2 regions of the Bacillus sp. PK3-067 genome follow, and region 1 is predicted to be linked to the other one. Evidence: riboswitches for the same ligand, from Rfam matches in the RefSeq annotation. Region 1 holds a riboswitch; the other holds the start of a gene.
What was found. A riboswitch is a leader RNA that binds a small molecule or an ion and turns the genes downstream of it on or off. The one in region 1 is predicted to bind S-adenosylmethionine.
Positions count from the first base shown of each region.

Region 2: it holds a riboswitch for S-adenosylmethionine, as region 1 does, so the genes downstream of both, M1D73_RS07160 (Na+/H+ antiporter NhaC family protein) here and mtnK (S-methyl-5-thioribose kinase) in region 1, are expected to answer to the same signal.

Region 1 covers NZ_CP096490.1:4,063,467-4,068,573, forward strand. Annotated here, with positions in the region: gene M1D73_RS20765 (3-hydroxybutyrate dehydrogenase) at 1-240, shown strand, start outside; gene M1D73_RS20770 (YvrJ family protein) at 270-431, opposite strand; gene mtnA (S-methyl-5-thioribose-1-phosphate isomerase) at 499-1,560, opposite strand; gene mtnK (S-methyl-5-thioribose kinase) at 1,557-2,738, opposite strand; SAM riboswitch class I at 2,829-2,970, opposite strand; gene M1D73_RS20785 (carbon-nitrogen family hydrolase) at 3,042-3,905, opposite strand; gene M1D73_RS20790 (pyridoxal phosphate-dependent aminotransferase) at 3,920-5,098, shown strand.
Region 2 covers NZ_CP096490.1:1,368,143-1,373,249, reverse strand. Annotated here, with positions in the region: gene liaF (cell wall-active antibiotics response protein LiaF) at 1-535, opposite strand, end outside; gene M1D73_RS07170 (PspA/IM30 family protein) at 642-1,304, opposite strand; gene M1D73_RS07165 (lmo0954 family membrane protein) at 1,352-1,708, opposite strand; gene M1D73_RS07160 (Na+/H+ antiporter NhaC family protein) at 1,890-3,206, opposite strand; SAM riboswitch class I at 3,301-3,406, opposite strand; gene M1D73_RS07155 (ribonuclease FAU-1 family protein) at 3,527-4,045, opposite strand; gene gltP (glutamate/aspartate:proton symporter GltP) at 4,114-5,107, opposite strand, start outside.

The DNA of each region.
Region 1 (5,107 bases):
GCCCTTTGCCCTGGTTATGTTGATACCCCCCTTGTACGTAATCAACTACAAGACTTAGCTACTACACGAAATGTACCACTTGAAAATGTTTTAGAAGATGTTATTTATCCACTCGTTCCACAAAAGCGCTTATTACAAGTACAAGAAATTGCAGATTATGCGATGTTTTTAGCGAGTGAAAAAGCTAAAGGTATAACTGGTCAAGCTGTCGTTATCGATGGTGGTTATACCGCTCAATAAAAATAAAGTTTGCTCAAGAAGAGCAAACTTTATTTTTTATCCCGAGGATCTTCGTACTTTAGTAATTGCCGCGGGAGCTTCTCAATTGCAACAATTACCCCCTCTAATTTACTTTCAATACGGTGGAGTAAATATAATGTTACAACAATCGGAAACCCTACATTACCTATCATCTTGATCCACTCTTCCACCCTCTTCCCCTCCTTTCATTATATAAGTAAGAGAAAACACTGCATTTAGGCATAAAAAAACAAGCTATTATGTATTAGCTTGTTTTTCAAATAATGATGCAATTTCTCGTTTATAATCCCCGCGTATAATACCTTTCTCAGTAATAATTCCTGTAATTAATTCATTCGGCGTTATGTCAAATGCTGGATTATAAACATCCGTTCCAATTGGTGCTACTTGTTTTCCAAAGATTTTCGTAACTTCTGTTTCATCTCTTTCTTCAATAATAATTTCGGCTCCAGTTTCTTTCGTAACATCAAATGTTGACAGTGGCGCAGCAACGTAAAATGGGATATTAAAGTACTTTGCTAAAATAGCTAAATTCATTGTCCCTATTTTATTGGCTGTATCTCCATTTGCGACAATTCGATCCGCCCCCACAATAATTGCGTTTATTTCTTTCGTTTGAATAGCATGAGCTGCAGTATTATCTGTTATAAGGGTCACATCAATATTTGCTTGCTTCAATTCCCACGTCGTTAAGCGACCACCTTGTAAAACTGGTCTCGTTTCACACGCATATGCATGTAAACGCACACCTTTCTCTTTTCCAATATAAAAGGGAGCTAATGCAGTTCCATATCTGGCAGTTGCGATACTTCCAGCGTTACAGATTGTTAAAATATTATCGCCATCTTTAAAACATGTTAACGCATATTCCCCAATATTTCGACACACCTCTTCATCTTCCTGTTGAATGCGAAGCGCTTCTTCTTCTAATATTTTTTGTGCTTCTTTTATTGTAGTAATCTCTCGAATAGATTCTCTCATACGATCAATTGCCCAAAATAAATTTACTGCCGTTGGGCGTGATGTCCCTAAATAGTTACAGTCTCTATTAAACTTCTTTTGAAATTCTTCGATATGTAAAGTATTATATTTTTTCGCTGCAAGCGCCAAGCCAAATGCAGCTACAATTCCAATTGCAGGCGCTCCGCGTACTTCTAACATTATGATACTTTTCCAAACCTCTTCAATAGTCGTTAATGTTTTGTATTCTGTGCTATGTGGCAATTTCGTTTGATTTAATACCGCAATTGCATCCCCTTTCCAACTTACAGATCTCGGAACAGTAACGATTGTACTCATGCTTTTACACCCCTTGAAACTGTCTGTTGAAATAATGTTCGAAACAGTTGAATATCAGCACTTTTAGATTCATATTTTATTAGTTCTTTTCCTAAGGATAGCGCTTGTTTCTTAGCTTGAATTCTTGTTTCTTTATTTTCTATTTCATCTAAATCTGCTACATGAGCTAAACCAATTGTTCTACGAATTAGTTCACATCCGGCAAATCCAACAGCATCAGTAAAGATATTTTGCAAAATAATTGGTAACCATTGTTTTTCTTTCGTATATGCTTCTACACCTTCTCCAATCCATAACTTTGTAAAAGTCTCTACAAAATAACTCCACGTCTTTTCTATATGGAAAAATAGTACACTTCTCTTTTCTTCTTCTCTAGATAACGCATTTAATAATAGATTTGCAATAAATTGACCTATGTCAAACCCAAATGGGCCATATGCCGCAAATTCTGGATCAATCACTTTCGTTTCAGAAGGTGACGAAAAAATACTACCAGTATGTAAATCACCATGAATAAGAGTTTCTTTTCTTGTTAAGAACTTATATTTATATTGTGCTACTTTTAGTTTTAAAGTTTTATCACTCCAAAGTTCATCAACCACGAGCTGTAAATCTCGCTCATAATCATTTGTATCATAATGCCCAAAAGGATCTGTAAACACTAAATCCTCTGTAATTTTACAAAGGTCCGGATTTACAAAGGTACCTTCTAGTACCCTTTTCTCTTTTGACTGTAAACCAAAATCTGAAGTGTAAAATAAAACATGTGCTAGAAAACGACCAATATGCTGGGATAAAAGCGGATATTCTTCTCCGTCTATTAATCCTTTTCTTGTAATTGTTAGTCTTGATAAGTCTTCTATTACCGTTATCGCTAACTCTTCGTCATGACTGTACACTACTGGAACATAATCCGGTACATACTGCGCAAAAATTTGTAATGCCTTGCTTTCAATCGTTGCTCTTTTTATAGACAATGGCCAGCTTTCACCAACTACTTTCGCATAAGGCAGTGCTTGTTTTATTATAATGGATTTCTCTCCATCATCTAATTTAAACACGTAATTTAAGTTTCCATCTCCAATTTCATGACAAATGACATTTGCCTTCTCTTCAAAATAGCCATGATCTTTCGCATATTGTACAGCTGTTATTTCTGTTAATGAATAATATCCCATCTTCTTCTCCCCCTTTTTAAATTCAGAGGTTTTTCTAACATAGAAAAACCTCTTTCCACTAAGAAAGAGGTTTGAAGTTTATCTTCTCCCCTCTTATCTGCCAGAAAGTTTTACTTTCTGCTGGAATTAGCACCGTGCCTTTTGGCGTAATAAACGCCCCATTTCACAATGGTATTACGGTCGGTTGCTGGGCTTCATCGGGCCAAATCCCTCCACCTGCTCTTGATAAGAGTTGTATAATTTTTTGAATTTTTAACTTTATGTTGAAGACTATACCAAGAATAAAAATCACTTGTCAACATTTTATTTGTATAATTCTGGACGGCGATCCGCAAAAACTGGAATTCCTTTACGTACTTCTTTAATTTTCTCGAATTCAAGCTCTCCAAATAAAATTGATTCCTCTTCATTCGCCTCTACTACAACTTCACCCCAAGGATCCACAATTAAAGAATGACCTGCAAACACATTATTCGGATCCTTCCCTGCTCTATTACACGCAACAACATAACACTGATTTTCAACTGCTCTTGCTTGCAATAGCAAACGCCAATGTGCTAAACGAACTAATGGCCATTCAGCTACAACAAATAATACTTTTGCCCCTTTAGCAGTATGAACACGCATCCACTCTGGAAAACGAATATCATAACAAATTGTTCCAGCGCATTCAACATCATCTAGCTTAAATTCGCCCGTACCATTACCAGCTATTAAATATTTATGTTCATCCATAAGCTGAAATAAATGTACTTTACTATATTCGTTGACTAACTGTCCTTCATTATTTACAACATACATCGTATTTGTAACGCCTTGCTCTGTTTGCTTTGCGATGGACCCACCAACAATATGTACATCATATCGCTTCGCCCATTCTATTAACTTTTCTTTCGTTTCCACTCCATCCCTATCTGCAATTTCAGAAAGTCTCGTTAAATCATATCCTGTTGTCCATAGTTCTGGTAAGACGATAACATCTGGCCTTTCCTTCATAGCTTCACTTATTTTATTTTTAGCATTCTCAATATTTTTTTCTACATCTCCAAAAACAATATCCATTTGAATACATGCGACTTTCATTTTTTCAGCCCCATTCTTATTTTTCTCTTTACAAAATACTGGAAAGATTATATCATTTGTCACTAGAATTGTAACAACTTTCAAAAGAGGTGGAAAGTATGAAATTATTTCAACCTTCTGAGATAGTAACATCATTGCCAACACAATTTTTCGCTTCACTTGTTGCAAAAGTTAACAAAGTCGTTGCAGCTGGTCACGATGTTATTAATCTAGGTCAAGGTAATCCAGATCAACCAACACCGCAGCATATCGTAAAAGCTTTACAAGATGCTGCCGAAAAGACCATTCATCATAAATATCCGCCATTTCGCGGACATGAAAGCTTAAAGGAAGCCGTGGCTACATTCTATAAACGTGAATATGGCGTCGAATTAAACCCAAAAACTGAAGTTGCTATTTTGTTTGGTGGGAAGGCTGGACTAGTAGAATTACCGATTTGTTTTACAAATCCTGGTGATACGATTCTCGTTCCGGATCCAGGTTATCCAGATTATTTATCCGGGGTTGCTTTAGCAAAAGCACAATTTGAAAGAATGCCACTTATTGCAGAAAATAACTTTTTACCAGATTATACGAACATTGATGACTCTATTGCAGAGCGTGCAAAATTAATGTTTTTAAACTATCCAAATAATCCTACCGGTGCTACTGCATCAAAAGATTTTTTTGATGCAACCATTCACTTTGCTAATAAACATAATATATTAGTTGTTCACGATTTTGCTTATGGCGCTATCGGATTTGATGGTCAAAAACCTGTTAGTTTCTTGCAAGCAGATGGTGCGAAAAATATAGGAATTGAAATTTACACATTATCAAAAACTTTCAATATGGCTGGCTGGCGCATCGCTTTTGCTGTAGGGAATGAAAGTGTGATTGAAACAATTAACCTATTACAAGATCATATGTATGTTAGTATATTCGGTGCAGTTCAAGATGCTGCTCGAGAAGCGCTATTAAGTTCACAGTCTTGTGTAATAGACCTTGTAAATAGTTACGAATCTCGAAGAAACGCTCTTATTTCAGCCTGTCACTCAATTGGTTGGAATGTAGACATTCCAACAGGATCATTCTTTGCATGGCTTCCCGTTCCAAAAGGATATACCTCTGAGCAATTTTCTAATATTTTACTAGAAAAAGCACATGTCGCAGTTGCTCCTGGTGTTGGATTTGGTGAGCATGGCGAAGGGTATGTCCGTGTTGGTCTCTTACATACAGAAGATAGATTACGAGAAGCCATTAATCGAATTGATAAATTAAATTTTTTCAAAAAGTAATTGACAACA
Region 2 (5,107 bases), 2.7 Mb from region 1:
CAACGACACCCCGAATAACAATTACCGTTTCCCCTTCTGGAATCATAGCAGTTGTTAAATCTATTTCCACATCACAAGCACCATATTGAACATTAATATCCTCAAGTTCATAAATATGATCCATCATTCGTACATTGCCTACAAACATATTTTTCAAATATGTTTCTGTACGATATATTTGCTTCTCTTCGTCTATAATCCCTTTTTCTTTAATTTCAACCTTCATTGCTTTTTGCTGATGCCCTTGTTGAATCAATTGATAACCAATTAAAGCTAAACAAGCAAATACGACAAGAACAAATGCTGCTGATGAAAATAAGAAAAATAAAAATACGATACCACCAACAAATAAAAATACATTTCCCCGTACATAACGATTCTTTTTACGATAATGCCTTCCAAACATAAGCATAATAAATGCAAAAATGAGACCACCTGGTTCAAAATGTCCAAGTATCATATCAAGAAAAAGACCGAATCCAAATATGATGAGGAGCATCCCCATTAATTGTGTCTTTGAAAAATGTTTCTTCATTTCAGCTCCCCCCTTCTTGTCACATATACATAGAAGAAAAGGCATTGCTTTCCAACACCTTTTCTCCTATCACTATATCATAAGCCTGTTTTATAATATACTACTATTATTTTGTTAACTCTTTCGTTAACGATACATCATTCTTTTCTTTCATTTCACGCTCAAGTTTTGCAATTTTCATATCAAACGTGTCACGCTCATGCTCTTCATTCATACGAGTTTCTAAGTCACGAATATGATCTTCAATCTCTTCAAATCGTAAGAACGGATTATTTTCATCCATTTTATGCATCGCAGTATTCATACGACGATTTGCATGTGCCATATTTTCACGTGCCATTAGTTCCATGCGCTTTGCGTGCATTTCTTTTAATTTATTTTTCATTTCAGAAAGACGACGCTCTAACTCATCAATTTGCTCTACAACACCTGCATACATTTCTTCTAATCGAGTTACTTGCCCTTCATAATAAGCTACCTCTTCTAACGCACGTTCGTGCAATTGTAATTCGTCTGCTTCTTGAGCAATGATAGCTTGCTTTGATCTTTTATTAACGAAATAACGTGCTTGCTCAAGCTCACGAGCAAAATTAGATTTTAATGTTTTATGACGCTCAATTAACTTCTCAATTTTTGTTATTTCACGCTCACTATCACGTAAATATTGGTTTAACATCGCAATTGGATTTTTTCTTTCCTTCTCATCTAACACGTTATGAAAATCAGCTAAAATTGCATCGCGTACACGTCCGAATAAAGATTGTTTCATTATAAATCTTCCTCTCTTCTACTTTATTTATAATTTGATTTATTGTTTTAGTTTTTCATTAATTTGTTCCACTCATCTTCAAAGTTACTATATGGTTTAGAACTTTCTGGAGCAGATTCAACAACTACATCTTTTTCTTTTTTCCACTCACGGTATCCGTAGTATAAAACCACTAAAGCAGCGATACCGATTAATGCTGGCGAATGAGAAAGCGCAATGGATAAACCGATTAAACCAACAATACCCCAAGCTAACTTTCCAAAAAATGATTTAGCTCGCACAAATGATTTATAGCTCCAATATACAACTCCTGCTCCGATTGCGAATCCTACAATACCAGCAAGACTACCAAGAGCAATTAAAGCCAAAATACCGGCTGCGATAAACGCTAGAAATTGTTTCATCTTGTGCTTGCCTCCCTTCGATTTGATACTCTTATCTTAACTATTTTTTCATCTTTCCATAACGAGCTTAAGAACCGTTTTTAACTCAGACTTAAGACCGAGTCATATTCAGCCCTTTACGCAAAAAAACGTGCAGAGTCTATTCTCTGCACGTTTTTTAATTACTAACATTCATATTAAATTAAGCTGTTTTATGATACTCTTTTTTCTCAGCTACTTTCGAAAACCTTGGAAACCCAATTAAAATAGAAACAATACCACATACTCCAACTAAGATTGGATAAAATGCATATGGCAACAATTCAACCGGAGATAACGCTGCAAATCCTGCTGCCGTTAACATTTGGGCACCGTACGGAATTAATCCTTGCACACAACATGAGAAAAGATCTAATACACTCGCTGATTTACGAGGGTCTATTTCATATTGATCTGCAATATTTTTTGCAAGCGGGCCTGTAAAGATAATTGAAATCGTATTATTCGCTGTACACATATTCGTCATACTCACTAAACCAGCAATACCAAATTCCGCTCCTTTTTTCGAACGAATATTACGTGTTAATACATTCATTAAATATTGAATACCACCATTATATTGGATTAATTCAACCATACCGCCAATTAATATAGCAAGTAATACTAACTCCATCATACCGCCCATTCCAGTCGTTACACTTTTAAAGAAACTTTCTAACGTGTAACTTCCATCTATAAGGCCGATAACACCAGATAGTAAAGTTCCACCAGTTAATACAATAAGTACATTCCAGCCAAGTAGCGCTGTAATAAGTACTCCTGCGTACGGTAAAATCTTTATCCAATCAAAGCTATGTGCTTTAATCTGCGTGTCACTTCCTGAAGTAACTATTACTAATAGTACAATTGTAATAATAGCCGCTGGTAACACAATTAAAAAGTTCGTTTTAAACTTATCTTTCATTTCTGTTCCTTGTGAACGAACAGCTGCGATTGTTGTATCTGAAATAAATGATAAATTATCACCAAACATCGCTCCGCCAACAACAGTAGCCATTGCAAGCGCAATTGAGATATCAGTTTGACCACTAATACCTACAGCAATCGGCGCTAATGCTGCAATTGTTCCCATTGAAGTTCCCATCGCTAATGAAATAAATGCACCAATAACAAAGATTCCAGCTACGATAAATCCTGGCGGTAAAATAGTTAACGCTAAATTAACAGTTGAGTCTACTCCGCCCATTCCTTTAGCAGTTTCAGAAAACGCACCTGCAAGCACAAAAATTAATACCATAATCATAATATCCGGATTTCCTGCACCTTTAGCGAACCGCTCTACTTTCACATTAAAACTTTCTTTACGATTCATCACTAAAGCGACCCCTACAGCAATTGAAATCGCTACAAGTATCGGCAATTTATAGAAATCACCTGTAATAATTCCAGAACCAATAAATAGCGCCAAAAATATCCCAAGTGGTAATAAAGCTAAACCATTTCCTCTCGTTTCTTTCAAAGTACCATCTCTCCCTAGTTTCAACCTTTTTCTAATAAATAACAAAAGACCTCTTCCGATGAGAAGAGGTCTTATACATCTATAAGAAACACTCTTCTCATCTTTCAAGCACACGCTTGCTGGATTTGGCACAGCACTCTGAAATCGAGTCCGCTGCCGAGGCATCGTAGGGCCAGTCCCTCCGCCTCTCTTTATAAGAAGGTTTCATATTTATTTTTTAATAATAATTTCTTCCCTAACTTTACTCGCTTACAAAACAAAAGTCAATTATTTTTTGTATAGATTTTTTTGGTAATTATACAAAAATTTGAATACAACAATCATTTTAACTTTTCGATTTCTTCTTCCAATATTGAAATCCAATAAAATTCACTATTTTTTATTGTTGCTAATATCCATTTCGTAGTGTGCCAAGCTAGCTCATACTCTTCCTTCGTGACATCACCACTTTTATAAGCATCCTCTAGCTCCTCTTCATCTAATACATACACCTTACCGCTAGATAATAATACTACATCTAAATATAAATCATCAAAATACGGTAAACCACGATCGTCTATTTTATATTCTTTCGCCACATCGATATAATATTGCACTAATTTTTTCTGATCATCTAACATAGCGGTAATCGCAAAGTTTTTCCCGTCTATGAAATATTGAATCCACGTATACTGATCTGCTGCAATACAAAGTTCTTCACCATCATATTCTTTACAACTAGGCTCTCTCACCTTTTTTATATCCAGTATTCCGAGCATTCCCTCTTCCACTTGCTTAACCGTATAACTCTTTTCTATTAGTCTCTTCCACGAAGAACCGTCACCATATTTTCGTTTCATTATGTCTGCTCCTCTTCTATATACAGAAAAGCTCCCACATATTATGTGAGAGCTTGTTCATATTATAATTAAGCCGCTTGACCCTTTTCAGAAATCTCTTTTAAATAAGCTTGTCCTTTTTCAGCGTCATATTGACCTTCCCACTTAGACATAACTACAGCTGCTAAAGAGTTTCCTACAACGTTAACTGCTGTACGAGCCATATCTAAAATACGGTCAATACCAGCAATGAACGCTAAGCCTTCAGGTGGAATACCTACTGTACCAAGTGTCGCTAATAATACAACGAATGATACGCCCGGTACACCTGCGATCCCTTTTGATGTAACCATTAATACAAGCAACAATGTAATTTGTTGTGTAATAGATAAATCAATACCGTACATTTGCGCTAAGAAAATAGCCGCAATTGCTTGATATAAAGTTGATCCATCTAAGTTAAATGAATAACCTGTCGGAATAACGAAAGATGTAATTGCTTTCGGACAACCGAATTTCTCCATTTTCTCCATGATTTTTGGTAAAACTGTTTCTGAGCTTGCTGTAGAATACGCTAAAATCAGCTCGTCTTTTAAAATCTTAAAGAATTGGAAAATGTTAATTCCAAATATTTTCGCTGTAAGTCCTAAGACAACTACGACGAAGAAGATCATTGCTCCATATACGACAATTAGTAATTTCCCTAATGGAATTAATGAAGCAAGACCAAATGTAGAAACTGTAACACCAATTAGTGCAAATACACCAAATGGTGCAAATTTCATAACTTGGTTTGTTACGTAAAACATTGCGTCAGCCACACCTTGGAAAAATTGAAGAACTGGTCTTCCTCTTTCACCAATTGCTGCTACACCTAAACCAAATAGTACAGAGAAGAAGATAATAGCTAGCATATCTCCGTCAGCTAACGACTTCATAATGTTCGTTGGAACAATATTTACAAATGTATCTGCAAATGAATGACTTTGTACTTGCTCTGTCGTATGTGTATATTTCGAAATATCTGTCTTTGTTAACTGCTCCATATTTACGCCTTTTCCTGGTTGGAAAATATTCGCTATT